DNA from 2 places in the Faecalibacterium sp. I3-3-89 genome. Region 2 is predicted to be linked to the other one. Evidence: riboswitches for the same ligand, from Rfam matches in the RefSeq annotation. Region 2 holds a riboswitch; the other holds the start of a gene.
The links. A riboswitch is a leader RNA that binds a small molecule or an ion and turns the genes downstream of it on or off. The one in region 2 is predicted to bind FMN.
Positions count from the first base shown of each region.

Region 1: linked by a shared signal. The riboswitch ahead of MTP38_RS04090 (ECF transporter S component) and the one ahead of ribD (bifunctional diaminohydroxyphosphoribosylaminopyrimidine deaminase/5-amino-6-(5-phosphoribosylamino)uracil reductase RibD) in region 2 are both predicted to bind FMN.

Region 1 covers NZ_CP094468.1:848,072-863,800, forward strand. Annotated here, with positions in the region: gene MTP38_RS04055 (aldo/keto reductase) at 1-574, opposite strand, end outside; gene dusB (tRNA dihydrouridine synthase DusB) at 1,072-2,091, shown strand; gene yfbR (5'-deoxynucleotidase) at 2,095-2,688, opposite strand; gene MTP38_RS04070 (YfhO family protein) at 2,856-5,261, shown strand; gene MTP38_RS04075 (DUF3873 family protein) at 5,402-5,596, shown strand; gene MTP38_RS04080 (ZIP family metal transporter) at 5,889-6,524, shown strand; gene MTP38_RS04085 (mechanosensitive ion channel family protein) at 6,562-7,647, opposite strand; FMN riboswitch at 7,790-7,910, shown strand; gene MTP38_RS04090 (ECF transporter S component) at 8,053-8,652, shown strand; gene MTP38_RS04095 (MATE family efflux transporter) at 8,756-10,174, opposite strand; gene MTP38_RS04100 (phospho-N-acetylmuramoyl-pentapeptide-transferase) at 10,476-11,423, shown strand; gene MTP38_RS04105 (amino acid ABC transporter ATP-binding protein) at 11,694-12,419, shown strand; gene MTP38_RS04110 (transporter substrate-binding domain-containing protein) at 12,552-13,454, shown strand; gene MTP38_RS04115 (amino acid ABC transporter permease) at 13,503-14,243, shown strand; gene MTP38_RS04120 (amino acid ABC transporter permease) at 14,245-15,018, shown strand; gene MTP38_RS04125 (ABC transporter substrate-binding protein) at 15,150-15,729, opposite strand, start outside.
Region 2 covers NZ_CP094468.1:442,116-457,844, reverse strand. Annotated here, with positions in the region: gene MTP38_RS02180 (hypothetical protein) at 1-731, opposite strand, end outside; gene MTP38_RS02175 (DNA primase family protein) at 1,132-2,451, opposite strand; gene MTP38_RS02170 (hypothetical protein) at 2,444-2,686, opposite strand; FMN riboswitch at 3,067-3,181, shown strand; gene ribD (bifunctional diaminohydroxyphosphoribosylaminopyrimidine deaminase/5-amino-6-(5-phosphoribosylamino)uracil reductase RibD) at 3,333-4,457, shown strand; gene MTP38_RS02160 (riboflavin synthase) at 4,421-5,062, shown strand; gene MTP38_RS02155 (bifunctional 3,4-dihydroxy-2-butanone-4-phosphate synthase/GTP cyclohydrolase II) at 5,075-6,271, shown strand; gene ribH (6,7-dimethyl-8-ribityllumazine synthase) at 6,293-6,769, shown strand; gene MTP38_RS02145 (winged helix-turn-helix domain-containing protein) at 6,790-7,206, shown strand; gene MTP38_RS02140 (low molecular weight protein-tyrosine-phosphatase) at 7,203-7,652, shown strand; gene lysS (lysine--tRNA ligase) at 7,994-9,505, opposite strand; gene greA (transcription elongation factor GreA) at 9,525-10,010, opposite strand; gene MTP38_RS02125 (elongation factor G) at 10,213-12,294, opposite strand; gene MTP38_RS02120 (deoxycytidylate deaminase) at 12,549-13,028, shown strand; gene MTP38_RS02115 (hypothetical protein) at 13,045-13,353, opposite strand; gene argF (ornithine carbamoyltransferase) at 13,445-14,440, shown strand; gene MTP38_RS02105 (hypothetical protein) at 14,442-15,014, shown strand; gene MTP38_RS02100 (RNA polymerase sigma factor) at 15,253-15,729, shown strand, end outside.

The DNA.
Region 1 (15,729 bases), 410 kb from region 2:
TCTCTTCAGCCCGGTCGTCGGTGTCAAGATAGTTGTATTGCAGCTGGCAGAAGTCCCACGGCTGGTCCCGCAGGATGTGCTCGAAGCCTGCTGCGTTGTCGTGGCAGGAGAAGCCGAAGCTGCGGATGCGCCCGGCGGCTTTCTGCTCCCAGAGCCAATCCACGATGCCCATCTCCTTGGCCGCGTCATAGCGGGCCTTGTGCAGGGAATGCAGCAGGTAGAAGTCGATGTAGTCCACGCCCAGCCGCTGGAATTGCTGCTCGAAGATGGCCTTGGCCTCGTCGAGGGTCTTGCAGTTCCAGACAGGCAGCTTGGTGGCGAGGTAGAAGCTCTCCCGGGGCCACTTTGCGATGATGCGGCCCACGAAAGGCTCACTTGCGCCGCCGTGGTAGGGGAAGGCAGTGTCAAAATAGTTGACGCCCGCCTCCCGGGCCGTGTTCAGCAGCTTTTCGGCCCGCACCTCGTCGATGCTGCCGTCCGGCAGGGTGGGAAAGCGCATACATCCATATCCCAGCAGGGAGGTGGAGATGCTTCGTCCGGTGCCGTCTTTTTGGTTCCAGTTCCGATACTCCATAAGCCTTTGTCCGGCGGGGCCTGCCCGCCGCTCCTTTGGTTCTCAGTATAGCAGGAGAAGGCGGGATAGACAAGACGAACACCCCGGCCTGTGAGCGGACGGGGTGTTGTATTCGGGCAGAAAATATGATATTCTATAGATGCTGCATAGGCAGCACTGGTACTGTCTGCAATGTAGGTGGTCACGTCCCTCCGGCCCTGCGCCGGGGAGGTGAGCTTTCTGCTGTCCCCTGACGCATAGGCGAAAGGGGGGATGCTCCATGACATTTGAACAGGTCGTATTATTGCTCTCGCTTCTTGGCGGGGCGATCTACATCACGTTTCAAATCAGCTGGACTATTTTTAACGGCAAAAAGAAATGACCGCCCAAGCTCCCACAGCCAGCGGTCATTTCTTTTGACTTAATGCTGGAAGGACGCTGACCATTCGCAGACAGTGCCTTTCTTATTTATAGTATAGAGCTTTTGCAAGCGCTTGTCAAGCAAAACGAGGGATAAGATGGAACCTTTGAAGATCGGAAATATCACCCTGCCCCACCGGGCAGTATTCGGCCCGATGGCGGGCTTCACGGACGCGCCTTGCCGTCGGCTGATGGCCCAGCACGGCGCAGGCTTTACGGTCAGCGAGATGGTGTCCAGCCGGGCGCTGGTCTACCACGACCACAAGACGGTCAGCCTGCTCAAGGCCGAACCCAACGGTGCACCCTATGGCGTGCAGATCTTTGGCGAGGTGCCGGAGATCATGGGCGAGGCCGCAGCGGCCATCGAAGCATACTCCTTCGACTTTCTGGACATCAATATGGGCTGTCCGGCCCCCAAGATTGTCTCGGGCGGCGCGGGCAGCAAGCTGATGCTGGACCCTGACCTCTGCGGCCGCATCGTCGAGCAGGTCAAGGCCCACACCTCCCGTCCGGTGACGGTCAAGATGCGGAAAGGCTGGGACGCCGACCATATCACGGCAGTGGAGTGCGCGAAAGCCTGCGAACAGGCGGGAGCGCAGCTCATCGCAGTCCATGCCCGCACCCGGGAGCAGATGTACACCCCGGGCATCGACCCGGACATCATCGCCAAGGTCAAGGCGGCAGTGAAGGTGCCTGTGCTGGGCAACGGCGACATCCACACGGCAGAGGATGCCGTGGAGATGATGTCCCGCACCGGCTGCGACGGCGTCATGATCGCCCGGGGAGCGCTGGGCGACCCGTGGCTCTTTGAGCGGGTGAATGCCGCCATCGAGGGCCTGCCCGCCCCCAAGGAGCCGAATCTGCAGGCCCGGATGAACGCTCTCCGCCGTCAGGTGGAGGAGATGGTGGAGCAGAAGGGCGAGTATACGGCCATGCCGCAGGCCCGCGCCCAGACCATGCACTATATGAAGGGCCTCAAGGGCGCTGCCGCCCTCCGCCGCTGCTGCTGCACCCTGTCCCGTCTAGAAGATCTGGACGAGCTGATTGCGGCAGTATTCGAAGAGCAGCGCAAAGCCGGGCAGGACCCGGACGATGTGCGGGAAGTCCCCTTCCCGTAACGCCTATTCGCTGCGGGTCAGCTCGTCGAGGTTCTGGGTGAAGCAGGGCAGACAGTGGGCCATGAACCAGTCGGCTTCGGGGCAATGCATCCCTTCCAGCGCCTCCTGCTGCTGACGGAGCGCGGCGTCGAACTCATGGTTGCCGCTGCGCTGTTCCTCCATGCACTTGACGAGGGCCGAGAGCCGGTCGGCGGCTTTCAGCAGACGCTTTTCCTCGGCGGTCAGCAGGCTGCCGGAGATGAAGGGGCTGACCTCCTCGGCCAGCTCCGGCGGCAGCAGGCGGGTCATGGAAGCCACGCTCTCGGCTTCCAGCGCTTTGTAGGCGTCCCGCAGGCCGGGGCTGCTGTACTTCACCGGCGTGGGCATATCGCCGGTGATGATCTCAGGTGCGTCGTGGTAGAGGGCTGCCACCGCCACCGTCTTGGGGCGGCAGGGGGTGCCGGTGTACCGCCGCGCGATGAGGCAGAGGATGTGCGCCATCAGGGCGGTGTCACAGGTGTGCTCGCTGAGGGATTCCGGGCGGGTGGAGTGCATCAGACTCCACCGGGTGATGTATTTCATCCGCGCCAAAAGGGCGCTGAAGGGATATAGCTTCATGGCGGCCTCCTTGAAGTGTCTTTGAGAGGGTTATACCTGCCCGGCGGGCGAATGTCAAGCAAAATGTGAAAATTCTTTTTTTCCACACAGCCGCGTGCTATACTGAACGTGAAAACGATGCAGGCTCCGGGCCTGTGCCGCCCCTCCGGGCGGGGAAAGAGGATACGATGGACGATCTGAATCATCAGGCCGGGAGCGCCCGGCTTCTCAATATGCCGGGGCGGCGGGATCAGATGCTCCGCACGATGCTGCTCTGCGCGCTGACGGCGGCAGTGTTCTTCCTGCCGTTCTATCTCATAGATGGCGGCTTTTTCCACTACGCCGGCGATTTCAACAGCCAGCAGATCAGCTTTTACCGTTACATGAACGGCTTCATCAAGGGGGGCGGCTACCCCGACGGCATGGCCGGTGCGGCCCGGAACACCTTCTCGTGGGCCACCGACCTCGGCAGCGGTGCGATGAACGCCTACTCCTTCTATCTGTACGGCTCGCCCTTCTTCTGGCTGTCGCTCATCTTCCCCCAGAACTGGCTACCCTACCTCATGGTGCCCCTGCTCATCCTCAAGTTCGCGGTGGCGGGCGGCGGCGCATACCGTTACCTCTGCCGCTACGTCCGCCGCACCGACTATGCGATGCTGGGCGCCTGCCTGTATGCGTTCTCGGGCTTCAGCGTCTACAATGTCTTTTTCAACCACTTTGTGGATGTGGTGGCCCTCTTCCCGTGGATGCTCTGGGCGCTGGATGAGACGCTCTACGAGCAGGAAAAGCACTATGGGCTTTTCGCGTTCTGGGTGGGGGTCAACCTGCTCAACAACTATTTCTTCTTCATCGGGCAGGTCATCTTCCTTGTCATCTATTTTATCTGCAAGCTGACCACCAGAGATTTCCCGATGGATCTCCGGCTCTTTGCCCGGCTGGCGTTCGAGAGCCTGCTGGGTGCAGCGCTGGGCTTCGTCCTGCTCTGGCCTGCCGTGCTGAGTCTGCTGCAGAACCCGCGAACCATCGATCTCTCGTCGGGATGGGGCTTCCTGACCTACTCGAAGGTGCAGCAGTATCTGGCCATTCTGCTGAGCTGGATCCTGCCGCCCGACTCGCCCTATATCACCTCCATCTGGTCGGAGGGCATCATCAAATGGACGAGTATGTCCGCCTACCTGCCCCTGTGCAGTCTGGCAGGCGCGACGGCCTACTGGCGGGCACGGCAGGGTGACAGCAAAAAGCGCATCGTCGCTGTCTGTGCCGTCTTTGCGCTGGTGCCGGTGCTCAACAGCGCCTTCTATGCCCTCAATTCCAGCTACTACGCCCGCTGGTACTATATGCCGGTGCTCATCCTCTGCGCCATGACGGCCTGCGGGCTGGAAAGCCCCGACATCACCGCCGACGAGCTGGACGCTCCGGCGCGGGGCATCGGCTGGCTGATGCTGGCGACGCTGGCGTTTGCCGTGGTGCCGGTGCAGGACAGCAGCACCAAAGAGTGGTCGCTGGGCGTTCTGCAGAATCCCGGCCAGTATTTCGTCGTTCTGGGCTTTGGTCTGGGGGGACTGGTGCTCTATCACTTCATCTGCCGCCGCTGGCGGGGCAGCCGGGCCTTTGCCCGCCGGATGACGGCGGCGGTGCTGGCCTTTGCCTGCCTGTTCAGCATGGTGCACATCGGCATCGGCAAGTTCGGCCAGTGGCACACGGACAGCGACCTTGTGGAGCAGTACACCTCGGCCCTCCAGCTGAAAGACGACCTGCCGGAGGGCGACTGGCGTGTGGACACTTATGAGACCCACGATAACCTCGGCCTCTGGCTCGACAAGAGCTGCCTGCAATACTTCGGCAGTACGGCCGCGCCCAGCATCCTCAGCTTCTACCCGGCGCTGGGCGTCAAGCGGGATGTCCGCAGTGAGCCGGAGATCTCGAATTACGCCCTGCGGGGCCTGCTGAGCGTGAAGTACCTCATCACCACCCCCGAAAAGCAGGAAGATTTTCTCGCCGCTGCCGACGAGGGGTGGGACTACTACGACACCCGGGACGGCTTCATGCTCTACGAGAACGAAAATTACGTTCCCATGGGCTTCACCTACGACTACTACATCACCGAAGAGGAGTACGAAGCTACGGTGAAGAACACCCGCTCGAACCTTCTGATGCGTGCGCTGGTGCTCAGCGAGGAGGATGCCGCAGTCTATGGTAAGTATCTCAAAAAGCTGCCTGAGGAGAAGCGGAACGACCTGTGGTATGACACCTATGTCTCCGACTGTGCCGACCGCCGGGCCTCTGCGTGCAGGGTGTTCCAGATGACCAACTCCGGCTTCCATGCGGAGATCGACCTCGGAAAGGAGGAACTCGTCTTCTTCTCCGTCCCCTACGACGACGGCTTCACGGCCTACGTCAATGGTCAGGAGACCGACATCCTCCGGGTGGATGAGGGGCTGATGGCGGTTCTGGCCCCGGCGGGGGAGAACACCATCGATTTCGTCTATCAGGCCGACGGCTTCTCGCTGGCCAGCAAGGTCTCGCTGGCCGGGCTGGCGGTGTTTGTGGTATACACGGGGTATTTTGTTTGGAAGAAAAAGAAACGCTGTTGAATCCCCCGCTGTCAATACACATTCTCCCTTAAAAAGCAAGGCGCTTTTTGTGGAAAGAGCGAATAGCCTCCCCGGCCAAAACGTGATAAAATGAACACGTTGTGCTGCCCAGAGCGGCCGGAAAGGAAGAGCGAAAAATCATGGAGCAAAGCTGTTTGATGCCGGGACAGGAACGATGGGAGTCGTTCCGGGATGCAAATGGAGTGTCGAAGATCCGCTATTCTTACTGCTCGCTGAAGGGACGGCTGTTCCACTGCGTCAGCCGCAGCCGGGAAGAGGCCGAGCGGCTGTGCGAGGACTGGCTCGTGGGTCAGGACCGCTGCTACCGCAGCTGAAGAATGCTTTGGAAGGACTGCCGTGCACGGAGACGCGGCACGAGCTGTCGGAATAAGGAACACTGTGCAGAAAAAAGCGGAGACTTCCCGGACAGGGAGGCCTCCGCTTTCTGTATTCACACTCTCTCTTTCTGCCGCATACATCGGTGGGAAGGGGGAATGCAATGTGAACGTCTATCTGTTTTCGGCGGTCGTCCTGCTGCTGCCTGCGCTCTGCACCGCGCTGGGTGCGGCGGGGGTCTTTCTGGTGCGGCGGGCCGACGAGCCGCGCACCCGGCGGATGCTCTGCGGCATGGCGGCGGGCATCATGCTGGCCGCCAGTGTGTGGAGCCTGCTCCTGCCCGCCATCGAGCGGGCAGAGGCCGGGCCGCTGCCGGTCTGGCTGGCCCCGGCAGCGGGGCTTGTGCTGGGCGCTGTGGGCTTGCTGCGACTGGAAGAAGCCGCCGGGCGGCTGATGCACGGCGGCGGGAGGGAGCATGGCCGGATGGGCCGGGTCGTGCTGGCTGTGACCCTCCACAACCTGCCGGAGGGGATGGTGGTGGGCCTTGCGGCGGCGCTGGCGCTGCGGGGCGAGCCGGAAGCCGTCAGCGGGGCACTGGCCCTTGCGCTGGGCATCGGCCTGCAGAACATCCCGGAGGGCGCGGCGGTGAGCCTGCCGCTGGCACAGGCCGGGCAGGGGAGGCGGAAAGCCTTCTGCGCCGGGGCTGCGTCGGGCCTCGTGGAGCCGCTGGGGGCGCTGCTGGCGCTGGCCCTCGCGGGCTGGGTGAGCGCCGCCCTGCCGTGGCTGATGAGCGCCGCCGCCGGGTGCATGGTCTGCGTGACGGCGCAGGAGATGATCCCTGAGGCCGTGGGGCAGGACGAACCGGCGGGCGTCATCAGCGTGGTGCTGGGCTTTGCCCTCATGATGGCGCTGGACATCGCGCTGTAACAAAAAATCCGATGCATCTGCATCGGATTTTTTAGGTTCAGCCCTCTTTTTCGAGATAGACCGTCGTGGAGGGAAAGGCAAATTCCACACCGTCGGCCTTCATCACGTCCATGATGTTCAGGTTCAGGTCGTTCTGCATCCGCAGGAAGACGCCGTAGTCGGCGGTGCGAAGATAGGCGGAGACCATCAGGTTGATGCTGGAATCGCCGAAGCCGGTCATCCGGACAAAGGCGGTGTCCTCGTAGGCGTCGGGGCTGGCTTTCAGCATGGCGGTCAGGTCAGCCATCAGCTTTTCCAGCTGGGGGCGGGTGGTATCGTAGGTGACGCCCAGCGTAAAGCGGTAGAGCCGCTTGTTGCGGAGGGTGGCGTTGTTGATGGTGGCGCTGCTGACGGTGCTGTTGGTGAGGATGTAGACCGAGTTGTCCAAGGCCCGTATCTTGGTGGAACGGAAGTTGATGTCCACCACTTCTCCCTCCACCTCGCCGACGGAGATCCAGTCGCCGATGGAGAAGGGCTTGTCCAGCAGGATGACCACGCCGCTGAAGAAGTTCTTGGCCATGTCCTGCGCGGCCAGCGAGATGGTCAGGCCGACAAGACCCGCACTGGCCACGATGCTGCCCACAGGCAGGCCGCTCTCCTGCGCGATGGTCGCGCCGCAGAGCAGGACGACAACGATCTTGTAGGCCTTATCCAGCAGGGTGAGGAGGGTGCGGTTGGTGCGGACTTCCTCGCTGGACGAGGCCAGCAGGAGGGCCGCGATGCTGGAGGCGTGGTAGAAGCCGGTGCCGATGAGGAAGACCAGCAGCATCCGGTAGACCTTCAGCAGGAGGGCCGGGAAGCCGGGAATGGCCCACGGCAGGCTGCGCAGGGCCAGATAGATGCCGGTATACCACGCGATGCGGGCGGCGGGGCTGGCGAAGCTCTCCAGCAGGGGATGGGTAAAGGCGAAGTGCCAGCTGCGCTGCAACAGGCGGGGGAAGAGCTTTTTCCGGAGCCAGCGGCAGCAGACCCAGCCGACGAACAGCAGAGCCAGCGCACAGACGCACCGGGCTGCAAAGGCGAACCAGCCTTCCAGCAGCAGCCCGGCGAACGAAAAGCCTAAATCATGGATGGTAAAGATCATAAAAACAAATTCCTTCCGGACGAATGATGATGGAATCAGTATAGCATACTCCGGCCTCCGGCGCAAATCCGGGGCGGGTTGTTAAAAAGTTGAACAAAGGGGCTTGACAAGAAAGGGAGAGCGCGTTATACTCTGCCCAGAAAGTTCGTTTCAGGGCGGGGTGTGATTCCCCACTGGCGGTACAGCCCGCGACCACTCCCAAAGAGTGCTGACCCGGTGAGACTCCGGGGCCAACGGTATAGTCCGGATGCAAGAAACGGCAGACAAATCGGTTTGTTTGTGCGCGCCCTGTTATAGTGTTAGGCTATGGCAGGGCGCGTTTTCATTTGTCTTCCCGGTTCCGGCGCGTGCGAAAAGGGCTTTCCAGTCTTTATTGAGTGGGGCAGCCGCCCCGGGAGGAAAATTATGAGAAAAGATACGACCCACAACCTGACCGTCGCCGCTATGCTCAGCGCCGTGGCCTTCATCCTGATGTTCATCGAGTTCCCCATCCCGATGCTCATCCCGTCCTTCGTCAAGATGGACTTCTCCGACCTGCCCGCCCTGCTGGGTGCCTTCGCCCTCGGCCCGGTGTACGGCGTGGTCATCAGCTTCATGAAGAACCTGCTCCACATCGTCATCAAGGGCACCTCCACCGCCTGCGTGGGCGAGCTGTGCAACTTTATGCTGGGCGCTGTCTTCTCCGCTGTGGCGGGCTTCATCTACAAGCGTCACAAGAGCCGCAAGACCGCCATCCTCGGTGCGCTGGCGGGTGCCGCCGCAATGGCCGTCTTCAGTGTACCCTCCAACTACTTCATCACCTACCCGGCGTATGTGCAGTTCTACCATATGCCGCTGGAAGCCATCCTCGGGATGTATCAGGCCATCCTGTCCTCGGCGGACAGCCTCATTAAGTGCCTCGTCATCTTCAACCTGCCCTTCACGTTGGTCAAGGGCCTGCTGGATGCCGTGCTCTGCATGGTCATCTATAAGCCGCTGTCGCCCATCCTGCATGGCCGCAAGTAATTAAGTAAGAAAGAAAAACCTCTCAGTCAAAGCCTTCGGCTTTGCCGCTTCTCCTACCGAGGAGAGGCGGCATCGCAAAGCGATGACGGAGAGGTTGTTTTTTTTATTGCAAAGCGCCCTTGTCGAGCCACTTTCCCCTTGCAAGCCGGAGGAGGAAGAGCACGCCCCGGATGCAAAGCTCGAGGCACATGGCGGCCCAGACGCCCACGAGGCCCAGCCGAGGGGCCAGCAGGAAGGCGAGGGTGAGCCGGATGCCCCACATACTGAGGAGATTCAGCAAAAAGCAGGCAGTGCTGTCGCCTGCGCCCTGCATCGCGCCGCTGGCGACGATGCTGGCACCGAACATCGGCTCGGCAAAGGCCTCGATGCGCAGCACCCGCGCACCCAGCGCGATGACGGCGGCGTCTGCCGTGAAGATGCCCATGAGGGCCGGGGCGAAGAGCCAGAGACCTACGCCCGACAGGGCCATGATGGCTATGCCCATCGCCGTGCAGAGCCATGCGAACCGCTTGGCCATGTCCCGGCGGTGGGCGCCGACAGCCTGCCCGATGAGGGCGATGGAGGCGTCCTGAATGCCGTAGCCCGCCATGTAGCAGAGGCCCTCGGCGCTGACGCCGAGGCTGTTGGCGGCGATGGCTACCGTGCCGAGGCCTGAGACGATCCGGACAAGGAGCACCTGCGCTGAGGAGAGGGCTGCGCGCTCTGCGGCCAGCGGTGCGCCCACCCGCCAGAGGTTGCGCAGACAGGCGGAGGTGATGCGCCAGCTGCCGGGCTTACGGATGCAGAGCGGGCCGTCCCGCAGCAGCAGGACGCCCAGCGCCAGCAGACCGCCCACGACGGTGGAGAGGGCCGTGCCCAGCGCTGCGCCCGGCACGGCGAGGCCTGCGCCCCAGACGGTAACGCTCTGGCCGAACAGCACCAGCTGCCGGGTGGGGTTGATGAGGAAGAAGTTGAAGACCACATCCAGCGCGCAGACCAGCACGCTGATGAGGCCGGGGGTCAGGGCGTCGCCGGTGGCCCGGAGCATGGCAGTATACATCCCCATCGCCATGGTGAAGGGGAGAGCCGCTGACCAGATGGCAAAGTAGGCGCTGGCGTTGGCCTGAAGGGAGACGTCTGCCCCCAGCCACCCGGGCAGAAAGCGGCTGATGCCGACGCCGAAGACCGCAGCGCCGAGCCCCAGCATCAGGTTGAAAAGCATGGCCTGCCGCAGCACGCCCCGGGCGTCCTGCTGGCGGTCGGCCCCGAGGTACTGGGCGATCTGGATGGAAAATGCTGTGTACAGCCCCACGAGGATGCCATGGAGCAGCCATGTGCTCGAGCTGACGATGCCGATGGCGGCGGTGGCCTCTGCGCCGATGTGGCCCACCATGGCGGCGTCGATGTACTCCATGGCCGTGACCACCAGCTGTTCCAAGATGGACGGGATGCTCAGGGTCAGGGCGATGCGGGCAGTATCGGACAGCGGGATGTCTTCGCCCTGCCGCATCCGGGCGGAGATCTGCTCCAAAGAAAGTGTCATGTCGTCTCCTGTTTCGTTATGGTTGAATTTGCTCTCCTATTATAAGTAAGAGGCTGAAATTTGTCAAACCAGCAGCTTCCGTGATGAAATTGATTCCGCATTATAACATCCCCCGGCCGGGGGATGCAGTCACCGCAGGTGACGAATGGGGGCGTCTGTACCGGAAGTACAGTTTTAAAGGGCGAAGGTCCTGGCATCGGCAAAAGCGGGTTACAGCTTTTATGACCGGGTGATTGATTTTTTGGCCCCGGCGTGATACACTCTCGGAGTAAGAAGAATATCATTGAAAGAGGTTTAAAATATGCTGCAGCTTATTTCAGCCACCGGCCAGCAGACCGTGGACGCGCTGGCGTTCCTGCTGGCGTTTGCCCTGACCGCCCTGATGGACTCGGTCTTCCACGACAAGCTCCCCCACGACCATGGCCGTGCTTTCGCGGTCAACGGCGAGCTTTCCAAGGGCAAGGCCCGGGGTTCGGGACTCATCTTTGTGCTCTGCATCGCGCTGGTGACGCTGGCGGTGGTGCCTTTTAAGGTGGAATACCTTATTTATACTGTCCTGCTCATCGCCTCCATGCTCTCGGGCTATTTCGATGACGCCTCCGAGACGGCGTGGAACGAGTACAAGAAGGGACTTATCGACTTTGTCATCGCAGTGGTGGCGGGTGTCACCTACCTGAACTTCAACAGCACGGCGGTGCACTTCCTGAGCATGACCTTCGCCATCCCGTACCCGCTCTACCTGCTGCTCATCGTCATCCTCATCTGGGCCAGCATCAACGTGGTCAACTGCACCGACGGCGTGGATGGCCTGTCTGCCAGCCTTGCGGTGGTGAGCATCGGCACCTTCCTGCTGGCCTACGGGGAGGAGCTGGGCGACTACTCCACCGCAGCCATCGTCTTCATCGGTGCGCTGCTGGCCTACCTGTGGTCCAACGCCAAGCCCTCGAGCCTCCTGATGGGCGACGCCGGCAGCCGTGCGATGGGCTTCTTCCTCGCCATCCTCGCCCTCAAGAGCGGCCATCCCTTCGCCTTCCTGCTGGCGGCGCTGGTGTTCATCGTGGACGGCAGCCTCGGCATCCTGAAGATCAGCTTCAAGCGCTTCCTGCACATCAGCATCCTCCGGAACACCCTCACCCCGCTGCACGACCATGTGCGCAAGCGTCTGGGCTGGAGCGACGAGCAGGTGGTGGCCCGCTGGCTCATCCTGCAGGCCGTTGCGTCGGCGCTGCTCCTGCTGATGGTCCGTTGATTTACGGATTTTAAGTATGATGTTTGTGCAGCTTTCCAAAATGCAGATAAGACCGTTCAGATTTTTGTTGCACTTTATGGATTGAAAGTTGAGCGGAAAAAGACTATACTTTAGCTAACGAAAGCAAAGGCGCTTAAGTGAACGTGTTCACTTTGCGCCTTTTTTGTTTTTTCGTTTTTGTGTGCGGTCCGGGAAAGCCGCACCGGATGCGCTGTCCGTGGCGCTAGAGCACGGACGACAGAACTAGGATAGGGAAAGGCGGGGATCACAGTGATCAAACTCGAACACGTTGACAAGTATTTCGGCGACCTGCACGTCCTGAAGGATGTGAATCTTGAGGTGGCCGAGGGAGAAAAGCTGGTCATTATCGGACCGTCCGGCAGCGGCAAATCCACGACCGTCCGCTGCATGAACTTTCTGGAAGAGCCGACCAGCGGCCACGTCTACATCGACGGTCAGGAGCTGACCAACAAGAACAAGACCAAGATCGTCCGCGACAACATGAGCATGGTCTTCCAGCAGTTCAACCTCTACCCCCACATGACGGTGCTCAAGAACCTGACACTGGCTCCCATGAAGCTCCACCACAAGACCAAGGAGGAGGCAGAGGAGCTGGCATATCATTATCTTGAGGTCGTCGGCCTCCGGGATAAGGCGGATGTCTACCCCGCCCAGCTGTCGGGCGGTCAGCAGCAGCGCATCGCCATCGCCCGTGCCCTCTGCGCACAGACCAAGATCATCCTGTTCGACGAGCCGACCTCGGCCCTCGACCCGGAGACGATCCAGGAAGTGCTGGACGTCATGGTGCGGCTGGCACACGAGAAGAACATCACGATGGTGGTCGTCACCCACGAGATGGGCTTCGCACGGAATGTCGCTGACCGGATCGTCTTTATGGCGGACGGCCAGATCGTGGAAGAGGGCACGCCGGAGCACTTCTTCACCAACCCCAAGAACGAGCGCGTCCGGCAGTTCCTGAGCAAGATCGTCCGCTGAGGACGAACACCACAAAGGTTGACACGGCAGGGACTCACAAGTTGTGGTGAGACGCCGTTGTTGATAACAGGCCGTTTCGGAGCGGACAGGGAAAGCCGCTCGGGCCGAAAAAACAAAGAGGAGTGGTTTATTATGAAAAAGATCTCGCGTCGTGATTTCCTGAAGGTCACTGGTTTTGTGGGCGCTGCGGCTGCCCTGACCGCCTGCGGCGGCTCCGCAAGCTCTACCGCAGCCTCTACGGCATCTTCTGCCGCCGGCAGCACGGCCGCCTCTGCCGCAGCGCTGGGCGCTGACACGCAGGCCATCGTGGATCGCGGCGTCCTGAAGGTCGGCGTCAAGAATGCCGTGCAGGGCTTCAGCTTTCAGGATACCCTCACCGGTGAGTACACCGGTCTCGAGGACAGCCTTGCAGAGATGATCGCAGAGCACCTCGGTGTGGACGTGGAGTTCACCACCGTTACCGCCGCCACCCGTGGCGAGCTGCTGGACTCCGGCGACATCGACGCTGTTCTGGCCACCTTTACCATCACCGAGGAGCGCAAGAAGACTTGGGACTTCTCCACCCCCTACTACACCGACTACGTCTCCGTTCTGGTGGAGGATTCCACCGGCATCAAGGGTCTGGCTGACCTGAAGGACAAGGTCGTGGGCGTCTCCTCCGGCTCCACCTCCGCCCGTGCACTGGTCAAGGCCATGATCGACGAGGGCGTGCTGGACGGTGCAAACTTCGACGCCGACACCTTCAACGCCGACACTTGGAAGGACGGCATCTCCTTCCGTCAGTACGACGACTATCCCGCCATCAGCACCGCACTGAGCGCAGGCGAGGTGCAGGGCTTCTGCGTTGATAAGTCCATCCTCGCCATCTACAAGACCGAAGGCCGCAGCTACATTGACGCCGAGTTCAGCCCGCAGGAGTACGGCGTCGCTACCAAGAAGGGCAGCGACTTCTCCACGGTGTGCGACGACCTCATCAAGGGCTGGCTGGCCGATGGCACCATCGATCAGCTCATCAAAGACAACGGTCTGGGCTAAACCCGGATCTTCCAGAACAAAGAGAGTGTAGGGAAAGGAGTGCTTGCCATGTCTGGCTTGTTTTCATTGGATTCCTGGTCCACCGTCTGGACACATCGGGAGAGCTTTCTGCTGGGTCTGGGCAACACGTTGCAGACGGCTGTCTGCGCACTGGCGCTGGCCTTTATCATCGGTGCTGCGCTGGGTCTGATGTCCACCAGCGGCAATAAGCCGCTGCGCATCGTCGCCCGCATCTATGTCGAGTTCATCCAGAATACCCCGCTGCTGCTGCTGCTTTGCTTCCTGTATTATGCGCTGGCCTTTGCAGGCGTGAGCCTCGGTGTCATCCGCACCGGCATCATCGCGCTGGGCGTCTACACCGGCGCTTACATGGGCGAGGTCGTCCGCGCCGCCATCGAGTCGGTCCCCAAGGGCCAGTTCGAGGCCGCACAGGCACAGGGCTTCAACTATCTGCAGCGGATGGGCTACATCATCCTGCCCCAGAGCATCCCCGTGATGCTCCCTCCGATGGTCAATCAGGTGGTCAACCTCTTCAAGAATACCTCCTGCCTCTACATCGTGGGCGGTGCTGACCTCATCAGCGTGACCTACAGCTTCGTCACCGGTGCTTCCACCGGCGGCGCATACGCCCCCGCTTATATCGTCTGCGGCGTCATCTTCTTTGTGGTCTGCTTCCCGCTGTCCACGCTGGCAGCCCGCTGGGAAGCCTCCCTCAAGAAGCGCAAGGGCAGCGTGAACGCAAACCTCAAGACCGCCAACAAGAAAGTGGAGCTGAAGGAGGCTGCCTGATATGAAAACGCTTGCTGCAAGCCTTTCCATCCTCACGAAGCAGGGCGTCATGCTCTACCTGCTGCGGGGTGTGGCCTTCACCTGCATCATCTCGGTGCTGGGTGTTATCATGGGCCTCATCGTCGGCTCTCTGCTGGCGCTGGCCCGCACCTACTGCAAGAAAGGCCCGTCCCGCATCCTCGGCTGGTTCGCTACGGCTTATATCGAGCTGTTCCGCAACACGCCCTACCTGCTCTGGATCTTCATCTGCGTCGTGTTCTGCCCCTGCCCGGACTTCTTCGCCCGAAAGATGTTCGGCCTGACCAGTGTGGAGATGAAACTGCTGTTCAAGGCTGCTCTGGCCCTCATCCTTTTCAACTCCTCCGTCATCGCCGAGATCGTCCGCGGCGGCCTGAATGGCGTGTCCAAGGGCCAGTTCGAGGCCGGTTATGCACAGGGCTTCAACACCGTTGAGGTGCTGCTGTACATCGTCCTGCCGCAGGCCTACCGCAACATCGTGCCCACCCTGCTCAGTCAGGTCATCACCACCATCAAGGACTCCTCCTATCTGGCCAATGTGGCCACCATCGAGCTGATGGCCCGCATCCGTCAGCTGTTGAGCGCCGCAGGCACCTACAACGGCCTTGGCACGGTGAACGTCTCCGACGTCATGGTGCTGTTCGGTGCGGCCTGTGTCATCTACTTCGTCATCAACTTCACGTTGAGCTGTGTGGTCCGTTCGATGCAGAACCGCCGCAAGAAGGCTCTGGTCTTTGCCCCGGCAAAGGCCGCATGAATCATCAAGCCCTAATCCAATTTCCCATTTCCCAATTATTTTCCCATCATTGTTCTGTCAATGCCAAAGACGCCCGGCGGGTGATACCGCCGGGCGTCTTTGGTGTTATTGGGATAGTATGCTGAGAGCGGTCAGCTCTTTGTCGCGTAGGTCACATCCAGCACCGGGCCGAAGGGGTCGAAGACCAGCCCCTTGATGCCGTTGGCGAGGAGCAGGCGCTTCTGCTGGGTGAAGAGGGGAGCGGCCACGGCCTGCTCAAGCAGCTGGCGCTCACAGGCGGCCAGCAGAGAGCAGCGGGTGCTGCCGGTGGCTGTGGCGCTGGCCGAGAGCTGGGTGGTGTAGAGGGCGTCGCTGTAGCCGGTCAGCCCGCCGCCGGTGGGGGAGAACTGGGCCAGTGCGGCGTAGACGCTGCCGCCCTCGGCCTGTACAGGGGCCAGCGCGATGGTGTAATCGCCGCTTTCGAGCCGCTTCTGGAACTCTTCCGGCTCCACCTCCTCTACCGAGAAGAAAAGGGAAAATTCCTTCTGCCATGCGCTGTTGATCTGCTCGGCGGCGTCGCTGAGGCCGCTGCCGGAGGGCAGAAGCAGGGAGATGCGGCCAAAGTCTGCGGGGGAGACGCCGCCGTCCCGGGCGGCGATGTAGAGGCTGCGGGGGTCGCCGAGGGCCGGGCGGACATCGCCTGCCGCCTGCCGGTAGTCGATGCCGTCCACA
Region 2 (15,729 bases):
CGGCGGCTGAGGGGCTTGTCCGGGTCGGGCAGCTCGAAGCTCAGTGCTTCCAATGCCTTTTCCTGCTGGGGTGCCACCTCGCCGTACTTGTTTTCGCAGTCGAACACATGACGCTCATGGATGTGGGGAGTGCTTTCATCCAGATGCAATGCCCAGTCCAGCACATGAACATGGTCGCCATACTTGGCTTTGAACTCCTCGATGAACTCGGTGACGATGTTCAGCAAGTCCTCTGCGGAGGCATGGTCGTCCATTGTTCCCAGCTGATAGATAGTTTCTTCCGGGCAGGTCTTGCGGCTGGACAACAGGTCGGGAATGGAGCGGTTGCGCTCTGTGTGCCGGATCTTGGCGTTACGCTCATTCTGGCTTTCGACAAAGGCAGTGTAGTGGGTCTCATAGAATTGCCGTTCCACATCTGAAAAGGTCGCCGCCAGATCATCCGGGTCGGGTGGAGCGAGAGCCGAATGGAAGCCGTGGAAGCAGTCCCAGTAGATGTTGCCCTTGGCTCGTTCCGGGTCGATGTGCTCACTGTTAGCAAGGTTGAAACTGCGGTCATTGTGCTTGGGGTTGTAAGTGCCGTGTGCTCCGGCTCGTCCGTTGTGTCGTGTCAGTTTCAGATAGACATCCCTCCGTTTCAACAGCTTGGCGGGGAGAACGCAGCAGCGGAGCTGCTGGATCTGCCGCCGTTTTGCGCCAGATAATACCCAGTAGGATATGACGCACAGCATCATATCACTGGGGCAAAGAGCTGCGCTCTCTGCACTCTTGCTCCGGGCAAGCTGACAGGCAAAGATTTGCGAATCCCTGCCCGCAGCTCGTCCGGCTTTTTCAGTTGGCCAAATTGACCAACTGATTTTGCCTGTTCCCAAAATGGTAACAGGCAGATAGACGGTCTGATAACGGCCATCCCACCCTGATTCCCATTTTGGGGAATTGGGTAGGAGCTGGTAAGTACCGTTTCCCGTCACTTACCACTCTTGGCAAACTGTCAACCTGACACTTTGCCACCCCCCTATAAAGGAGAACTTTGGCGTTTTGCTGCGTACGTGCGTACGCAACAGGCGGCTTTCTTTGTACGCACGTACGCAGCGAAAGACCGAAAACGCACCATATAGGGGGATCAAAAGCGGGTCATGCCCGCCAGCTATTGGGAGTAAGGTCGGGCTGCACAAGGGCTTCAATGCCGATAAAGCCCCGGACACGCCGCCCGGACGAATTGACGATGTTGTTGGTGGATTCCAGATTATACCTGCGCTGGTTGGCGATCAGCGCATCGCTGAACCCTCTGGCCTTGATCGCATTCAGGCTGTTCTCCTCGCACCACATCTTGTAGACCTCATACAGCTCTTTCGAGCTGGTGCAGGCATCCGCCTTCAGGCGGATGTAGCCCTCGGATTCGAGGAAATCAAACACATTGTTGTTGTCCCGCTTCACCAGTTCCCGGTTGCGCTTGGCACGGTCACTCTCGGTGAACTGGAAGCCATTCTTCACCAGCCGCTGCAAGCCCTCAAATGCCCACAGCAGGATGCCCTCGACCTCTGCCGCCATCTTCTCGGCAATGTCCGGGTCATCCACACGAGACAGGGGCTTATCCTTGGTGGTCAAGATGAGCTGACGACGATAGAAACCGTCCGAGCGGTCATACAATGCCTGCAAATCGCCATTGCTGAACGCCAGCAGGCGGGCGTACATCCAACCCTGATAGCTCTGCTTGCCCTTGCGCTCCAAGTCCATCTGCCCCTGTGCGGTCACGATGGACTTGACATAGTTGGTCTGGCGCAGGGCTTCCATCCGCATATCGTCGTCCACGCAGAGCAGGGTGTGCTCCAGGTCAGCACGGGCGAAGCGGTTCTCCGAGATCTTGCCGATGCTGCCATCCTTCATATTGCAGCCGAACAGCCGGGACAGCACCACACCGATCTGCGACTTGCCCTCGCCGCCGTTGCCCTTGATGACCATCATGCGCTGGCCCTTATTGCTGGGAATCAGGCAGTAGCCGATGAACTCCTGCACGGTGGGGATGTCCTCCGGGTAGAGCAGGTCGGACAGAAACCGCAGCCAGTGGACGGGCTGGGCGGCTTTCGGGTCATACTTGACAGGCAGGCGGTTGCGCACGATCTCCGGCTTGCCCTCCTGAAAGGTACCGTCCAGATACAGGGTGCCGTTTGCCAGTGCGATGCGGTCGGTGACAGGCGGAAAGTCCTCCACCTGTGCCGCCAGTTTCAGCACGTCCACCACATTGGTGACCTTCTTGGCAAGGTTCGCCCCGACGTATTCACGCATCATCTCGAAGATCTCACACCGCAGGGGCATGGGGTCCACCATTCTGCCGTCCGGGGTGAAAAATGCGCCATTCGAGTAAAGCAGTTGGTGGATGCTCAGAAAATCGTCACAGAACAGGGATTCGTTGAAAAAACCTTTCTTGAACCATGCAGGGGTAAAATTACTCATAGGCACACCGTCCTTTCTTGGCGTTACGGAAAAACGATGTGATCATTTTGAGCACATCGTTTTTCTCCGCAACTGGGAAATCAACATCCTGCCGTTCTCCCTGCATGGCTTTCCTGCCCCCTTCCGGCGGCGTTTTCCGGCTCTCCCACTTGGGGGTCATCGCCGGGTATCCCATGCAGACGGTCATGCGGTTTTCAAGGTTCAACAGGCAAAACGGCAACAAAAAAGCCGTCACAAAACAGACCAGCCATGCCTTCGCTTTTTCTGGAAGGTCATGCTAGTCGGTTATGTAACGGCTGAAAGCCAAAATGTTTAGCCCCGCAGGGTCTGAACGAATATGTAAAAATATGTTATATTCAATTGTTGGGATAGATTACCACAAAAATCGAGCCGTGTCAACAAAAAGTTTTGGGAATACGCTGATTTCGGCAGGGTGCAAGAAAAAGCAAGGGAAACTTTGGCAAAAAGAGAGAGGGCTGGACGACGCCTACCCTCTTGACAAGGCAATAATAGTCAAAAAGTTTCGTACCCATCTTCATCCCGGTTTCGTCCCGGTTTGCAGAATGCCCTTGCAATCCGAAAGGAGCCGTGCTATAATGCCGCTGTAATTGAATCAGAAATCTTCAGGGCAGGGTGCGATTCCCTACCGGTGGTACAGCCCACGAGCCGTAAGGCATGATTCGGTGAAACTCCGAAGCCGACAGTACAGTCTGGATGAAAGAAGATACCAAGCGCAGAGCCCGCACGGTTCGGCGCTTGTGGAGGCTGCTCTGGGATGCGTTTGCATTCTGGAGCTTTCTTTTTTGCACAAGGGTCCCTTGTGTCTTTTCGGCTTGCCCTGAACGTTTTTGTTCAGGGCTTTTTCTTTTGGAGGCAACACGATGAACGACAAAGAGTATATGCGTCTGGCTTTGCAGCTTGCAAAAAAGGGTTGCGGATGGACATCTCCCAACCCGATGGTGGGTGCCGTGGTCGCAAAAGAGGGCAGGATCATCGGACAGGGCTGGCACCAGAGATACGGTCAGGCTCATGCGGAGCGCAATGCGCTGGCATCCTGCACCGAAGATCCGCAGGGAGCGACCCTGTATGTGACATTGGAGCCGTGCTGCCATTACGGAAAGCAGCCGCCCTGCGTGGATACGATTCTGGACGCGGGCATTCACCGGGTGGTCGTGGGTTCTGCTGACCCGAATCCGCTGGTGGCTGGAAAAGGAATTGCAATCCTGCGCGCACACGGCATAGATGTGACCGAAAATGTTCTGCAAGAGGAATGCGATGCGCTGAACAAGGTGTTCTTCCACTATATCACCACAAAACGCCCTTTCGTTTCCATGAAATACGCCATGACGATGGATGGAAAAATCGCCACATACACAGGCGCTTCTAAATGGATCACCGGGGAAATTGCCCGGAATCATGTTCAACGGCAGCGACACCGATTCCGCGGCATTATGGTGGGAGTCGGAACCATCCTAGCAGATGACCCGCTGCTGACCTGCCGGATAGAGGGTGGCCGTGATCCCGTCCGGATCATCTGTGATACACATTTGCGGACACCGCTGCAATCACAGGTGGTCATGACCGCCAAACAGGTTCCGACCATTCTTGCGACCTGCTGCGGCGACCCGGAGAAGCAGGCGGCATATCAACAGGCCGGGTGCCGGGTCCTTTGTCTGGAAGCGCATTGCGGTCATGTGAATCTTCTGCAACTGATGGAACAGCTGGGGCAGGAGCAGATCGACAGCATTCTGCTGGAAGGCGGCGGAACCTTGAACTGGTCTGCACTGGAAAGCGGCATCGTGCAGCAGGTACAGGCTTACATTGCCCCGAAGCTGTTCGGAGGAAGGGATGCCAAAGTACCCATTGAGGGTGCAGGTGTCCCGCTTCCGGATGCTGCATTCCGCCTGAAGAACAGCCGATTGGAACAGCTTGGCAAAGATTTCCTGATCGAAAGTGAGGTGGAGTACCCGTGTTTACCGGAATCGTGGAAGAAGTCGGAACAATAAAATCCATCAATCGGGGACAGCATTCTGCCGTACTGACTGTTCGTGCAAAAACGGTTCTGGAAGAAACCAGAATCGGTGACAGCATCGCCGTCAACGGCATCTGTCTGACCGTCAGGCAGCTCTTCCCGGATAGCTTTGCTGCGGATGTCATGCACGAGACCTTGAACCGCTCTGCACTTGCACAGCTCACCGTTGGAAGTGCTGTCAATCTGGAACGTGCCATGCCGGCCAACGGACGTTTTGGCGGACACATCGTAGCAGGCCATGTGGATGGCGTCGGACGCATTGCTAATATCCGAAAAGACGATACGGCTATCTGGTACACCATTCATGCAGATCCTGCAATCCTTCGCTATGTCGTTGAAAAAGGCTCTATCACAATAGACGGTATCAGCCTGACCGTGGCTGCGGTGGAACCTACGGGCTTTTCCGTGTCCACGATACCGCACACCGTCCGTCAGACGAACCTGAACCAACGGCACAAAGGGGATTTTGTCAATTTGGAAACCGATGTTGTTGGAAAATATATCGAGAGGCTGCTTCCATCAGAAACACCGAAGCAAAACACGCTCACAAAAGAAATGCTGCTGCGCTGCGGCTTTTAAGGAGAGTTTACGATGAACTTCAATACCATTCCCGAAGCTTTGCAAGACCTGAAGCAAGGAAAAATCATTCTGGTAACGGATGACCCCGACCGTGAAAACGAGGGGGACTTCATCTGTGCTGCCGAATTTGCCACCACCGAAAACATCAACTTTATGGCGACCCACGGCAAAGGTCTGATCTGTATGCCGATGTCCGAGGCTTTCGTCCAGAAGCTGCAATTTCCGCAGATGGTGCAGTATAACACCGACAACCATGAAACGGCATTTACGGTGTCCATCGACCACGTTTCTACTTCTACGGGCATTTCTGCCGCAGAGCGTTCCATTACGGCGATGGCTTGTGTGGACGATCACGCAAAAGCAGAAGATTTCCGCAGACCGGGCCATATGTTCCCCCTTCTGGCAAAAAAGAACGGTGTGTTGGAGCGCAACGGTCACACGGAAGCAACCGTTGACCTGTGCCGTCTGGCAGGGCTGAAAGAATGCGGCCTGTGCTGCGAGATCATGCGGGAGGATGGCACGATGATGCGCACCGCTGAACTGGCAAAGCTGGCAGAGCGTTTCCAGATCAAATTCATCACCATCCGTGATTTACAGGAGTACCGCAAGTGTCACGATAAACTGGTCGATCAGGTGACGGCAGTGAACCTGCCCACCAAGTATGGCACCTTCAGAGCTTATGGTTTTGTGAGCCGCCTGAACGGAGAGCATCACATTGCACTGGTAAAAGGTGACATTGGCGATGGAAAGGATATTCTGTGCCGCGTCCACTCGGAATGCCTGACAGGAGATACATTTGGCTCTTTGCGTTGTGACTGCGGCCAACAGCTGGCCGCTGCCATGACGCAGATCGAAAAAGAAGACCGGGGTATCCTGCTCTATATGCGGCAGGAAGGCCGGGGCATCGGTCTGATCAACAAGCTGCGTGCCTATGAACTTCAGGAGCAGGGCATGGATACGCTGGAAGCCAATCTCGCTCTTGGGTTCCATGGAGATGAACGGGAGTATTATCTCGGCGCACAGATCCTCCGGGAACTTGGCGTAAAAAGCCTGCGCCTGCTTACCAATAACCCGGACAAAGTATATCAGCTCTCCGAGTTTGGGCTGGAGATCTCCGAGCGCGTACCCATTCAGATGACGGCGACCCCGTATGACCTGTTTTACCTGAAAACGAAGCAGGCACGGATGGGGCATCTTCTGGAATATTAACAACGAAAGAGGTATTTAAAAATGAAAACATTTGAAGGTAAGCTGGTTTCTCAGAACATCAAGGTCGGTATCGTAGCTGCCCGCTTCAACGAATTTATCACGTCCAAACTTCTGAGCGGAGCAATGGATGGTCTGCTCCGGCACGATGTGCAGGACACTGATATTCATGTTGCATGGGTTCCGGGTGCTTTTGAGATCCCACTGGTTGCCTCTAAAATGGCAAAAAGCGGAAAGTATGATGCTGTGATCTGCCTTGGTGCCGTGATTCGCGGTTCTACCAGCCATTACGACTATGTGTGCAATGAGGTTTCCAAAGGCATTGCCACGGTCTCGCTGGAAAGCGGGGTTCCCGTCCTCTTTGGTGTTCTGACCACCGAAAACATCGAACAGGCCATCGAGCGGGCAGGCACCAAAGCAGGTAATAAAGGCTATGACTGTGCAGTCAGTGCCATCGAGATGGTAAACCTGCTCCGGGAAATGGATACCGCCGCAGAGTAAAATACACGCAGGAGTTTGCCATGATCGTTATAAAGACCCGACAGCCTGACCCGGAATTAGAGCAGAAGATCCGGATGCTTCTGGAACGAGAGCACATCGAGGCAGAGCAAATATCCATTGATTCATGGGAGAAGTTGGTTCTTCCGGGGCTTACACTGGACGGAATGACCCACGAAGTGTCGTGCAACGGCAGAAAAGTCTCCCTTACACGACTGGAGTTCGATTTGCTGCTGATGCTTGCCTCCCACGAAGGACAAATCTTCTCAAAAGAAGAGCTTTTCCGTGCTGTGTGGGGACAAAACTGTGACGACACCTTAAAGGTCGTGGCAAATACCGTTTCCAATCTGCGAAAGAAGCTGGCCGGCTGCGGTAGCTTTATCCGCACTACCCACGGCGGCTATGCTTTTGTAAGCCAAAAGGAGAACGACCCGGCATGACCAGGATCTTATTTATTTGTCTCGGAAATATCTGCCGAAGCCCGATGGCGGAGTATGTGATGAAAGACCTTACGTCCAAGGCAGGACTATCCGAGCAATTTGAAATCGCATCAGCCGCCACCAGTGCATGGGAAATCGGAAATCCGGTCTATCCTCCTGCACGGCAGAAGCTGGCAGAACATGGCATCGACTGCAACGGCAAGACCGCCCGGCAGATGACCCGGCTCGATTATGCACGGTATGATCATCTGATTGGCATGGATGAAAGTAATCTGTGCGACATCCTGCGACTTGTCGGCGGAGACCCACAGCATAAAGTCTCGCTGCTGATGGCGCATACGGATCATCCCCGTGAAGTGGCAGACCCATGGTTCACAGGAGATTTTGAAGCCACATGGCAGGATATACTGGAAGGCTGCACGGCATTGCTTGAGGAACTGCGCTAAATTGGCGTAAATTTGGGCGTATGCCAAATCAGGAGTGTTTGACACTTGCCAACGACAAATTGATTTAACCACAGGAGAAGTTGCCTGTCAGCATAAAATCTCTATACGAAACAAAAAGCGGCAGCTACGTTGTATTTTCACAACATAGCTGCCGCATTTTTGCGTTTGGGGTTCGGTGTACCTACTACACCAATCCGTCTATTCGATTCTTACACCACACCGCTTTGTAAGGCTCCTTTTCGGGAAAACATCCCAAAATTGGTGTAGTTGTGGTGTAGTACCGCAGATGCCGTTTGAAATTCGTTCAAAATTTCATCGCATCTGCGTTTTAATTTCGCGTTTTACTGCTCAATCGGCTTCATCGTGGGGAACAGCAGCACATCACGGATGGAAGCGCTGTCGGTCAGCAGCATGACCAGACGGTCCACGCCGAAGCCAAGGCCGCCCGTGGGGGGCAGACCATACTCCAGCGCGTTGACGTAGTCGTAATCGACCTGCGCCTTGCAGTCCGGCTCAATGGCCTTGCGCTCGGCGACCTGACGCTCGAAGCGGCCCTTCTGGTCGATGGGGTCGTTCAGCTCGCTGAAGGCGTTGCCGTACTCGGTGCAGTCGATGAAGTACTCGAAGCGCTCGGTGAAGGCGGGGTCGCCCGGCTTGCGCTTGGCCAGCGGACTGATTTCGACGGGATAGTCGTAGATGAAGGTGGGCTGGATGAGCTTATCCTCAACGAAGGCGTCGAAGAACTCGGCCAGAATAGCGCCCTTGGTGGGCACCTCAGGCAGCTCCACATGGTGCTCCTTGGCGGAAGCGATGGCATCCTCGTCGGTCTTCCAGTCGTTGAAATCCACGCCGGAATACTTCTTGACCGCCTCGATCATGGTCAGGCGCTCCCAGTGGCTCATGTCGATCTGCTTGCCCTGATAGGGGATGACCATGCTGCCGCAGATCTTCTGAGCCAGACGCTTGTACAGCTCTTCGACCAAGTCCATCATGCCGTGGAAGTCGGTGAAGGCCTGATACAGCTCGATGGTGGTGAACTCGGGGTTGTGCTTGGGGTCCATGCCCTCGTTGCGGAAGATGCGGCCCACCTCATAGACGCGGTCCATGCCGCCCACAATGAGGCGCTTCAGGTACAGCTCAGTCTCGATGCGGAGCACCATGTCCATGTTCAGGGTATTGTGGTGGGTGTAGAAGGGACGTGCGGATGCGCCGATCTCAAACGGGGTCAGGATGGGGGTGTCCACTTCGAGGAAGCCCTTCTCGTCCAGATAAGCGCGGATCTCCTTCAGGATCTGGCTGCGCTTGACGAAGGTATCCTTGACCTCGGGGTTTGCGATCAGGTCAACATAACGCTGACGATAACGGGTCTCGGTATCGGTCAGGCCGTGGAACTTCTCCGGCAGGGGACGCAGGCTCTTGGCCAGCAGGGTGATCTCCTCTGCGCGGGCACTCAGCTCGCCGGTCTTGGTGCGGAACACCTCGCCCTTGACGCCGATGATGTCGCCCACATCCAGCTTCTTGAATGCGGCGTAAGCCTCATCGCCCAGCTCATCGCGGCGGACGTAGAGCTGGATGTCGCCCTTATCGTCGCGCAGGTGGGCAAAGCTTGCCTTGCCCATGACGCGCTTGGACATCAGACGGCCGGCCAGAGCGACCTTCTTGCCGCTGTCGGTCTCGTTGGGCAGATCCTTGAACTCTTCCTTCAGGTCGGCAGAGTAGGCGTCCTGCGGGAACTTGGTCAGAGCAAAGGGGTCGCTGCCTGCGGCCTGCAGGTCTGCCAGCTTCTGGCGGCGCACCTGCACCTGCTCGCTCTCAGACAGGCCCTGTGCGGGGTTCTTCTTCTGTTCTTCCATGATTTCCTCCCGCTCGTGCTCAGTTTGCAGCGTGGGTAATGCCCAGCACCTTGTAGTTGACGGTGTGGCCGGTGGGCAGCAGGACCTCGGCGACATCGCCGACGGCCTTCTCCAGCAGGGCATGGCCCACAGGGCTTTCGTCGCTGATCTTGCCGTTCAGGGGGTCAGCCTCGGTGCGGCCCACGATGTCGTACTCCTCGACCTCGTCCTCACCCTCCATCTGGATGGTGACATGGGTGCCGACGGAGACGCTTTCGACGCTCAGCTCGCTCTCGTCGATGACGACAGCGTTCTTGACCATCTGCTCCAGCTCGGTGATGCGGTTCTCCACCAGACCCTGCGTGTTCTTTGCCTCATCGTACTCGCTGTTCTCGGACAGGTCGCCGTGGCTGCGGGCTTCCTTGATCTCTTCTGCCAGCTCCTTGCGGCGGACCGTCTTGAGGTATTCCAGTTCCTCCTGCATCGCCTTCAGGCCAGCAGCGGACATCTTGATCTCTTGTGCCATTTGGAAATCTCCTTATCTATTTTTTGGGGTACGGCAGGGCGTCTTGACGCACAAAACCGCACACGAATGCCATTTTGACCTATTCATTATAATAGCAAGCTGCGGCCTTGTCAATAAAAACTGCCGCTCTGCGGGCCAAAAAGGGCACAAAAAAGCCCCGCCGACAGAGGGAAGTGCCGACAGGGCTTGGAAAATGTCTTATTTAGTCGTCTGCGGATTCATCCAGATTGCCCAGCTTCTTGGCCTGCTCGACCACAGCGGGCACCAGCATCTCCGGCAGGATCTCATAGCGGGCGAACTCGGTGGTGAACCAGCCGCGGCCCTGCGTGATCTGACGGATGAAGGTGGTGAAGTTGGCCAGCTCTGCCAGAGGCACCTCGGCAATGATGGTCTGCATACCGTCTTCGTCCGGCTCCATACCCAGCACACGGCCGCGGCGCTTGGTGACGTCGCCCATGATGTCGCCGGTGTTGTCATTGGGGACGTGGGCCTTCAGGGTGTGGATCGGCTCGAGGATGACAGGGCCGGCCTCAGGCATCGCGGCCTTGTAGGCCAGCTTTGCGGCCATGATGAAGGCCATCTCAGAGCTGTCCACAGGGTGGTAGCTGCCGTCCAGCAGGGTGGCTTTCAGGCCCACCACGGGGTAGCCCGCCAGCACGCCCTTCTCAGCGGCGAGGCGGACGCCCTTCTCGACCGCCGGGAAGAAGTTCTTGGGCACGCTGCCACCGAACACCTTTTCTTCAAAGACGACCTGCTCGCTGTCGCAAGGCTCGAAGTTGATGATGACATCGCCGAACTGGCCGTGGCCGCCGGTCTGCTTCTTATGGCGGCCCTGCTTCTGGCAGGCCTTGCGGATGGACTCACGGTAGGCGATGCGGGGAGCCTCGAGGCCGATCTCCACGCCGAACTTGTTCTTCAGCTTGGCCTTGACCACATCGAGGTGCTGCTCGCCCAGACCGCCGATGATCTGCTGGTGAGTCTCCGCGTTGTTGATGTAGCTCAGGGTGGGGTCTTCCTCCATCAGACGGGCCAGAGCGCTGCTGATCTTGCCCTCGTCGCCCTTCTTGGCCACAGTGACGGCCATGAACAGGCTGGGTTTGGGGAAGACGGGCGCCGGCAGCTTGACCACACGGGAGGCATCGCAGAGGGTGTCGCCGGTCTTGGCGCTGATCAGCTTTGCCACAGCACCCACGTCACCGGCACCGATGCTCTCTGCCTCGGTCTGCTTTTTGCCCAGAACGGTGAGAGGCTTGCCCAGCTTCTCGGTCTCGCCGGTGCGGGCGTTGACGAGGGACGCGCCTGCGGTGATCTTGCCGCTGATGACGCGCAGATAGCTCAGTTTGCCCACGAAGGGGTCTGCCACAGTCTTGAAGACGTATGCAACGGTGGGGTCGCTCTCGGCGCAGTTCAGCTCGACGGGGTCGCCGTTGGCGTCCTCTGCCAGAACGCTGTTGTGCTCCGGGCTGGGCAGCAGCTTATGCATATTGTACAGCAGCATATCCAGAGCCTGCTGGTTGACGGCGCTGCCGCAGAACACGGGGGTGATGAGGCCGTCCTTAACGCCCTTGCGCATTCCCTCGACGATCTCCTCTGTGGTGAACGCCTCACCGCCGAAGAACTTCTCCATCAGCTCGTCGTCGGTCTCGGCGATGGCCTCACTCATGGCCTCGATGAGGCCCTGAAAGCGGTGGCCGATGTCGGGCAGCTCCACCTGTACCTGCTTGCCGCCCTCATACTTGAACGCCTTCTGGCTGAACAGGTTGATGTACACGGGGGTGCCGTCATCCAGCTTGGCCGGGACGACGCAGGGGCAGACGGTGGTGCCGAACTTGATCTTCATATCTTCCAGAATTTTGAAGTAGTTCGCATTCTCCAGATCACACTTGGAGACGAAGACCATCGTAGCCTTGCCGTTCTTGCGGGCCAGCTGGAAGGCCTTCTCCGCGCCGACAGTCACACCGCTGCGGCCCGATACGCACACCAGCACGCTCTCGGCTGCACGGATGCCCTCGTACTCGCCTGCCTCAAAGTCGAACAGGCCCGGAGCATCGATGAGGTTGTACTTGATGCCCTCATACTCCACCGGCACCACCGATGCCGACAGACTGGCCTTCCGCTTTGCTTCCTCGGGGTCAAAGTCCGAAATCGTGGTGCCGTCCTCGACCCGGCCCATACGCTCGGCAGCGCCCGAAAAATAGACCAATGCCTCGGTCAGCGTCGTTTTGCCGCTGCCGGCATGGCCCGCGATCAAGATATTGCGGATGTTGTTGCTTGCGTATTTCATATCGGTTTTTCCCTCATTTCCGCCGCACGGAGCATTCTCTCCGCTTTTGTGGCATATTTTACAAAGATAATACCACACTTCAAACGATTTTTAAATATTTCGTTTGAAATTTCCGGCTTTCGCCCTGCCAAACTTCCCGGCCTCGTTTTGTGCATTTTGCCTTGAGGAAGATGGTTTTATTGTAAAAGTCCCTGCGGCACGCTATAATAGGGGCGTCGAGACCAACTTTCATGCAAACGAAGGAGCACTGCACGATGAAACGCACGGATTATATCAACTGGGACGAATACTTCATGGGCATTGCCCTGCTCACGGCGATGCGCTCCAAAGACCCCAGCAGTCAGGTGGGGGCCTGCATCGTCAGCCCGGAAAACAAGATCCTCTCTCTGGGCTACAACGGTATGCCCATCGGCTGCGACGACGACGCCATGCCGTGGGAGCGGGAGGGCGACCCGCTGAACACCAAGTATATGTACGTCTGCCATGCCGAGCTGAATGCCATCCTCAACAGCGCCCACAACAACCTGAAGGGGGCGCGGGTGTACGTCACCCTCTTTCCCTGCAACGAGTGCACCAAGGCCATCATCCAGTCCGGCATCGCGGAGGTGGTCTACTACAGCGACAAGTACCACGACACCGATTCCAGCGTTGCGGCGCGATTCATGTTCAAAAAGGCCGGTGTCCGCCTCACCCCCTACCAGCCCAGCGGACGGAAGGCGGAGCTGGAGTTGTAATCCGTCAAAAATTATGCTAAACTGAGAATAAGGCGCTGATTGCAAAATTGGTGGTCATGCTTTCCTGTCCCGCGTCGCTGATTCTTCCTCTACATTCATCCTCGGTCTTCTGGGGCTGATCGTTGACGTAGTCCGCCTGACCATTGATGTCATGGAGAAATCTTCTCAGAAGAAAAACGATGATAACAAAAAAGATTGACCGCCACAGTGTTCCAAGCCTGACGGTCAATCTTTTTGATTCTGGGATGGAAAGCTGACCCTTTGCAGTCAGCGCCCCTTCTGTTTGTAGTATAGTCGAATCACCGTTATTTGTCAAGGCATCCATTCGTTCTTGACTGCTTTCCCTTCCTGTATTATAATAGAGTTTACAAAAGTATAAATATACAGCATTTTGCGAATAGAGAGGAATATATACAATGAATCTTACAAACCGCAGCTTTTTGAAGCTCCTTGATTACACCCCCGACGAGATCGAGGGCCTGCTGGATCTCGCCGCCGACCTGAAGGCCAAGAAAAAGGCCGGTGTCCGCCACGACGCTCTGCGCGGCAAGAACATCGCCCTCATCTTTGAGAAGACCTCCACCCGCACCCGCTGCAGCTTCGAAGTTGCAGCCCACGACCTCGGCATGGAAGTCACCTACCTCGACCCGTCGGGCAGCCAGATCGGCAAAAAAGAGTCCATCGCCGACACCGCCCGGGTGCTGGGCCGGATGTTCGACGGCATCGAATACCGCGGCTACGGCCAGCAGATCGTGGAAGACCTCGCCCACTACGCCGGTGTGCCGGTCTGGAACGGCCTGACCAACGAGTTCCACCCCACCCAGATCCTGGCCGACTTTCTCACCATCCGGGAGCACTTCGGCCATCTCAAGGGCATCCACTTCGTCTACTTCGGCGACGCCCGCTACAACATGGGCAACAGCCTGATGGTGGGCTGCGCCAAGATGGGCCTCCACTTCACCGCCTGCGCCCCCAAAAAGTACCAGCCCGACGCTGCTCTGGTGGCCGAGTGCCAGAAGATCGCCGCCGAGACCGGGGCTACCCTCACTTTTGAGGAAGACCCCGCCAAGGCCGCACAGGGCGCGGACGTCCTTTACACCGACGTCTGGGTCTCGATGGGCGAGCCGGTGGAGGTCTGGGCCGAGCGGATCAACGACCTCTCCGCCTACCAGATCGATCAGAAGCTGATGAATATTGCAGGCCCCCACGCCGTCTTTATGCACTGCCTGCCCGCTTTCCACGACCACAAGACCACCGTGGGCAAGGAGATGGGCGAGCGCTTCGGCCGCGACGCGATGGAGGTCACGGACGAGGTCTTCGAAGGCCCCCAGAGCATCGTCTTCGACGAGGCCGAGAACCGGATGCACACCATCAAGGCCGTCATGGCGGCTACGCTGGGCTACAAGGGCTGATATGGGCGGAGGACACGTTTCACGCCCCGATTTCGGGATGCCCCAGCCAGACCCTTCCCACCCACTGACCGAGTTTTACTGCCTGCTGCAGCGCGCACTGGACCGGGAGGGCGTCTTTGCCCTGCCCGCGCTCTACGCACAGTTCCGCGCACCGGCGCGGCGCATCTACGCCGACGAGGCCGCGGATTTTCTCACCCTCCTGCCTGAGGAGGGCGAGGGCGCTTCCCGGCTGCTGGCCCCGGCACAGCTCCAGCTGCTCTACTCCACCCTCCACGTCACACCGGAAGGTGCGCCCGCCGCCCTGCTGCTCACCGAGGAGTGCACCCGGACGGTCTATGCCGTCCAGCTGCTGCCGCCCTTCGTCTGGGAAGACCCGCTCCCGCCCCTGCCGGACGCCCCGGCAGCGCTGAGCCTCACCCTCACCCTGCGGGACGTGGAGGAGATCGACGCCCACCCCGCCGCATTGGGCCACCGCCTCGTCTGCGACAAGGCGGGCAAGCGCTGGCTCCACCACCCCCGGGCTGAGACCTATCTTTCCGAGCGGGTGGCGCTCTTCCAGCGGCTCTACCGGTAATACAGAATCTGCACTCAGGGTCATCTGCCAAAACATGGCGGCAGATGGCTCTTTTGTTTTTTTCGTATTCATGTTATACTTTGGGTAACTGTGGAGCGTCCGGCGGAAGATTTTTCCGCCCTGCCCCATAAACTGCAATAATCGGGGCCGCTCATCCGTGTATGAGGTGAATGTCCCCTGTCGATCACCAATTCCACCGTGCCCTGCTGTACACAGGGCGTCAAAGGAGCATAGAACTATGGGACAGCTGACCAAAAATGAAATTTTTGCGCTGGCCGTGCAGCGATACAGTGACACGGTGTTCCGCGCCGCCATGCACAACTGCAGCTGCACTGCCGATGCGGAGGATGTGGTGCAGGATGTTTTCGAAAAACTGCTGTGCTACAATGGCCGCTTCGAGAGCGAAGAGCACCTGAAAGCGTGGCTGCTGCGCGTGACCATCAACCGCTGCCACGACCTGACCCGCGCCGCCCGCCAGAAGGACACCGAGCTGGACGAGAATCTTCCTGCCCCGGGCCAGATGGAGGACGGCAGCGTGCTGGACGCCGTACGCGCCCTGCCCGAGAACTACCGCAATGCGGTCTACCTCCACTACTACGAGGGATACACCGCCGCCGAGGTGGGCCGGATGCTGGGCGCTCCCACCAACACAGTGCTCAGCTGGCTTCGCCGCGCCCGCGCCCAGTTACATACGATGCTGAAGGAGGAGATTGAA